DNA from 2 places in the Lentibacillus daqui genome. Region 1 is predicted to be linked to the other one. Evidence: riboswitches for the same ligand, from Rfam matches in the RefSeq annotation. Region 1 holds a riboswitch; the other holds the start of a gene.
What was found. A riboswitch is a leader RNA that binds a small molecule or an ion and turns the genes downstream of it on or off. The one in region 1 is predicted to bind preQ1.
Positions count from the first base shown of each region.

Region 2: another riboswitch for preQ1. It lies ahead of queF (preQ(1) synthase); the one in region 1 lies ahead of O2S85_RS01645 (QueT transporter family protein).

Region 1 is NZ_CP114176.1:307,108-310,298, forward strand. Features, by position in the region: gene O2S85_RS01640 (S66 peptidase family protein) at 144-1,067, shown strand; gene O2S85_RS01645 (QueT transporter family protein) at 1,151-1,642, opposite strand; PreQ1 riboswitch class I at 1,649-1,693, opposite strand; gene O2S85_RS01650 (lysophospholipid acyltransferase family protein) at 1,812-2,408, shown strand; gene O2S85_RS01655 (TerC family protein) at 2,620-3,191, opposite strand, start outside.
Region 2 is NZ_CP114176.1:1,100,851-1,104,041, reverse strand. Features, by position in the region: gene O2S85_RS05615 (M24 family metallopeptidase) at 1-629, opposite strand, end outside; gene queF (preQ(1) synthase) at 1,217-1,714, opposite strand; PreQ1 riboswitch class I at 1,787-1,832, opposite strand; gene O2S85_RS05605 (SDR family oxidoreductase) at 1,991-2,782, shown strand; gene O2S85_RS05600 (carbohydrate ABC transporter permease) at 2,941-3,191, opposite strand, start outside.

The DNA.
Region 1 (3,191 bases):
TGCCACCAATTGGGTTCGTAGTGTCGCTTTATCTGCGTCCAAGCGAGGATATTAGCGACAGTAGAACGGGACTAACAATCAGTGGTGGATAAAGTAAACCCCCACTGATTGGAGTTTCACTTTATCTGTAGGGAGGTGTCTTTGTGGCGACGATCAAACCGCCTATATTGCAACCAGGAGATACGATTGGCATTGTCACATTGGGTAGTCCGCTTCCTGACAACGAGATTAACAATCGTATAGAAACAGTAAGAAGTCTTGGCTTCCAAGTGGTGTTAGGTGACCATACCTACGCCCAAGATGGCTTCCTCGCCGGTACTGATGAAGAGCGTGCATCTGATTTGATGCGCATGTTTGCCAATGATCAGGTCAAATTGATTTTGCCTACACGAGGCGGCGTTGGCGTTGCAGGCATCCTCCCACATCTTGATTTTGATTTCATTCAAAGTCATCCGAAAATCCTCACCGGTTATAGTGATATTACGGTACTCTTAAATGTTTTGGCCCAGTATGCAAACTTAGTTACATTCCAAAGCCTTTTGCTGCTTGACTTCACTACTAGTACACCAGGCTACAATTACGATCAATTTTTCGCTGCGACATCGGTACGCACCATGCAACGGCAAATTCAAAATCCGTCGTTCATGCCACAAATTAGCAGGGTTGGAGGAAATGTCACCGGCCCGATTGTTGGCGGAAATCTGACCTCATTTACCGGTACACTTGGCACCCCTTTTGAAATTGATACAAAGGGGAAAATTCTATTATTGGAAGAAACCCATGCGCCGATAAATACAGTTTACCGGTATATGAATCACCTTAAATTAGCTGGAAAATTTGATGATTGTATTGGGATTGTCATGGGGGAATGCACCGATTGTCCGATTGCGTATGGAACAACGTATGAAGATTTAATTAATGCATTTCTTGTCCCAATGGGAAAGCCGCTGATGACCAATGTCGCAACTGCACATGGGACCTATAAAGCAGCCATACCAATTGGAGCGACTGTTAATCTGGATACAGAAAATAATACATTGACAGTGATAGAACCGACAGTCAGTTAGGGTCAGAGGGACGGTTCTTCTGTCCCACCACATATTTCCATGTAAAAAAATGGTGGAACAAGGTGCCTGTCCCTCTGTCCCGATTATATTAGGTTACTAAAGTGTACTTTTTTATTTAATGCATACATAATTGGGATGCCGATTGCCATGATGACTAATTCGCCGGCAGCTGTTGTTAACCAGGATAACAGGAATGGAAGGTGCAACACCAAGTACAATTCAAAAGCAATGATGAACATGTTGAAGGTGAAGACAAGTGTGTTCATCACCATGAGTGTAACCTGATTTTTAATGTACCTCCCGAGCAAAATTGTGATCCCCAACGACAATGCGGAATGCCCTACCCCAAACAATAAATCCATCGTTCCGGTTACAGAGAAGATATTGGTTAAAAAAACGCCTACTACAATCCCGGCAAAATATTTTTTGTTGAAAACCACCAGATGATTAAAGATTTCCGGGATTCGAAATTGGATATTCGAATAGGCAAGCGGTGGGAAAATTAATAATACCAATGAAACGGCAACATACAGCGCCGCAATCACCGCATTCACAACAAGGGTTTTGATATTCATTTGTTTCACTCCTTAGTTTTTTAACGTGGGATGGTCGCGAACCACGTGTTTAGTAAATCCTCAAACTATTACATTATAAGTCTTTTAGAGGAAAAATCAAATTTAGTACCAGGTATTAACACTATATGATAAAATAAAAAGACTAAGGAATATAAGAGAGGGGAACAGTATGTATCATTTTGCTGCTTCAGTCCTAAACATCATTTTAAGCCTGTTTGGCAGGGTGAAAGTCTATCATAAAGAGAAATTGCCTCAAAAAGAAGGTTATATTATTGCATGCACGCATACTGGCTGGGTGGATATACTCTGGCTTGGTCTGGCCGTTTTGCCAACGAAGATCCATTACATGGCAAAAAAAGAGCTGTTTGAACAAGGTCTGATCCGCCGACTAATGCGGAGTTTAAATGCCTTTCCGGTTGATCGGGAAAATCCAGGTCCAAGTTCGATTAAAATTCCACGCAGACTGATTGCAGATGGGAAAGTGGTTGGCATATTTCCAAGCGGTATGAGAACGAGTGAAGAGGTACCTTTAAAAAGGGGAGCGGTCACTATCGCAAGTTACGCCAAGGCTCCAATTGTACCTGCTGCTTATGTTGGCCCCAACAACTTCAAAGATTTGTTTAAACGGAAGAAACCTCAACTTATTTTTGGTGATCCTATTGTATTATCCAAGGAGTTACCAAAAAAGGAAGCGCTGGAACTAATGTTGAAGGAACTGAATGAGGAATTTAGCAGTTTGCGGAAAGAACTACTTGCAAAACAATAAACCCCACTGCCAGGTTGATACGCTACCGGCAAAGTGAGGTTGATATTTTTAGTTGCCAGGTCGATAGTTCATGTAGTTTGGTTGATAAACTACACAATCCGGTTGATTACCTTGCTAACTTGGTCGATAAATCGTGCAGTCTGGTTGATAAACTGCGCAATCAGATCGATTCAACAGCCCCTCTCCAAATATACTGGCCCATCACCGCATGTTAAATACGTTTACTATCCGCTTTGCGTCCTGACCATATCCAGCCAAATACCGCAATGGCAATCAGAAATCCCCAGAAGATAATTTTCCATTCTATGCTATGGGGAAAATCTTCAGGTATTATATTGACACCGGGATGTGCCAGTGTAATAATCGCTAGTTTAACTCCGACCCAGCCAACAATCAGATATGCCGCTGTTTCCAGGCCAGGCCGCTTGTCTAGCAAGGTTACAAACCAATTTGCAGCAAATTTGATTAATACTAAACCTGCAATTCCGGCAATAATTACGATGGCAAATTTTCCGCCATCCATGCCGCCAAATTGCGGTAACGGGGTGTCCGGCAGTGTCATTGCCAATGCAACTGCAGCAAGTATGGAATCAATCGCAAAGGCGAGATCCGCAATACCGATTTTACCTACAGTGGACCAAAAACCATTTACGAAAGAAGCCTTCTTTTTTTTGGTTGACCCAGAATAGTTGCTAATGACATTATTAATTCCAAGATAAATCAAGTATATGGCTCCCAATGCTTGGACTTGCCAAACATTTACTAGAAATGAGATGACGAACA
Region 2 (3,191 bases), 790 kb from region 1:
CCACCAAAATCCTCCAGGCCGCTTATTTGAGCATGAGCAATGCCTGCAACAACATCACATTCTCTTACCCCTTCATCCATCATGTCAAACGCGGTCTGCATCGCCTTTTCCGCGATTTTGCCGGCTCGTTTCATATAAGCGATTTCTTGATCCGACTTGACAATCCGAACCCAGTTAACCATATTGGTACCATCTTTAAATGTCGCATTTGGCAAACCTTTCACAAGTTGCAAATAGCATTTAGCCGTAAAATAATACGCATCACATTCAACGGCAATCGTTTGCTTATCTCGTTTTCGCATTTTTAACAAATCACAAACAAAGTCCATTGGATGCCTCTGGGTTGACTGCACATAATGATCGCCATATGGAATAATATGATCATCATCCAGCCAAGTAGTGTGACTGGCCGCACTTGCATCTTGACCACGCCCCACCCAAATCGGCTGTTCTTCATCGATCAGGATAATAAGCACCTGATGAACATAAAATGACCAGGCATCATACCCTGTTAAATAATTCATGTTTGCTGGATCGGTCACCAGCAAAATATCAACCCCGGCATTTGTCATCCGCTGTTTTGTTTTCACTAATCGTTCCTTAAACTCCGAAACCGAAAATGTTAACATCCCTCATCCCATCCTCTCAAGCAAATATAACTTGCTGAACAACAGGATAGTGAATGAACGCGTTTACAATTCTTAGCTCATTTCCGGATTTCATTTAGGTTTCGGTTTTACGGAAACCATCTTCTGCATTTTTATTCCTATCCTGTTATTTGTCCACAAGATAAAACGGGCTTTGTACATACGCACTAAAAGGAATTTAGTAATAAAGGTGCTTACTATATAAAATGCAAAAAAAATCATTTTGGAACCTGTCAATGTGGTTTTAACTATATTATAAATCAACACTTTTTTGAATGCAATAACTATTGCGAATCATTATTTTGCAATTTTAGTTATGTAAAAGCGAACCAACGATTCACCGCGGTTCGCTCAAAATCTGTCATGCAACGCGATTCAATTCCTTCTCCATGTGTTTATTGGAATACTTTTTGCCGTTGTTCCCAATAGTCACGTTATAGCGTATGACTCCAAGGATGACCCAGGCACCAATAATCAGCCATTCATACGGCTAAATCAGTACGGATCCATCGCCGCCAATACTGATATGTAGCAGTGATTTGCGGGGTTTCCAGAGTAATTGATACAAATTAACGATTGTCTATTTTCTCTGGATTCAAATCATGATTCATCAACCGATGGTCAGCCATTTGCGCAAATTTGGTACCTGGTTTGCCATAGTTACAATATGGATCAATTGAAATACCGCCTCTAGGTGTAAACTTTCCCCACACCTCAATGTAACGCGGATCCATTAGATCAATCAGGTCATTCATAATGATATTCATACTGTCTTCATGAAAATCCCCATGATTACGAAAACTGAATAGATACAGCTTTAGTGATTTGCTTTCTACCATCTTTTGATCTGGAATATAGCTGATATAAACGGTTCCAAAATCCGGCTGTCCAGTTTTCGGACAAAGCGTTGTAAACTCAGGGCAGTTAAATTTCACAAAATAATCCCTATTCGGATGCTTGTTATCAAATGTCTCCAATACTTCCGGTGTGTAATCAAAGGCATATGTTGTTCCTTGACTGCCTAACAAAGTAAGATCAGTCAAGTCATTATCATCGCGCCCTGCCACGTTAAATCCTCCTTTACTCCATAAAAAAACCATGGTCCCCTAAGGCACATGGTTTTTGGATCATGACATGTTTTGTCCTTAGTTTTTTATAGAGGGTTGAACTAAGAACCTCTCCAGTATAGTTAGGTATTCACCCATTGTTTCTGCTGGTAATTATATCTGGAAGGCTTGAGGATGTCAACGTTAATTTAGAGGTTATCCAGCTTAACATTTGAATTTCGTCCCACCTCATTTCATAATAAAAACACAAGTAAAAATTTGATTGGAGGTCATTCCATGAATTTAGGTCTTGAAGGCAAGTCGGTTGTTGTATTGGCATCTAGTAAAGGTTTGGGCAAAGCAACTGCACACCTATTTGCGGAGGAAGGGGCACATGTTTTCATCGCCAGCCGGAATGAAAGTGAACTGGAGAAAACAAAAAATGAGATCCAAAAAGAAACAGGGAATGCGCATGTTCACTATCAAGTTTGTGACATTACCAACCCTGATTCCATCAAACAATTAATCGCGAAAGCAGCTGCGAAACATGGAACGATTGATATCCTTGTCAATAATGCGGGCGGTCCTCCTGCTGGTTTATTTGATGATTTTGATGACGACGCCTGGCAAAACGCATTTGAATTAAACCTGTTAAGTTTTGTCCGGGCAATCCGTGAAGCACTGCCATATATGAAAAAGCAACAAAGCGGGCACATTGTTAATATCACGTCCTCATCCATTAAACAGACATTGGACAATCTGATTTTGTCCAATACGTTTCGGGCGGGGATTGTTGGTCTTGCCAAAAGCTTGTCACAGGAACTTGCAGCGGACAATATTTTAATCAATACGATTGGGCCAGGCAGGATTGCGACTGACCGGGTGACTAGTCTCGATCAAATCACTGCGAAAAAGCAAAACATGGACCCGGATGAGCAAAGAAAAAAATCAGAACAATCGATTCCCATGCAACGTTACGGTGAACCGGATGAGTTTGCCAAGATGGTTGTCTTCCTATGTTCCCAGGCAAATACGTATGTAACCGGGCAAACACTTGTCGTTGATGGTGGACTGGTCAAGGCATTGTAGATAGAACAAAAGCGCTGCGGAATCTTTGAGTTTGCAGCGCTTTTCCAACTATAAATCAATCCAAACCTCACTTTCATACCACCTATTTCTCATCTCCCACCCAGACAATTTTTGGGTGAGAGTCTTATTACTCGTCATAGAGAATCCCAGAAAGTAAGCTATCCTTTCACCGATCCTGCCAACAAGCCCCTGACAAAATACTTACCTAAAAAGATATAGACAAGCAATGTTGGCAATGCAGCTAGTAATGCCCCAGCCATTTGCACATTCCATTGAACAATCTGACTGCCGGATAAGTTTTGCAGAGCGACCATAATTGGTTGTTTATCTGACGTTGTAATGGTTACAGCAAACAAAAATTCATTCCAAATATTTGTAAACTGCCAAATTGCTACAACAACAAACCCCG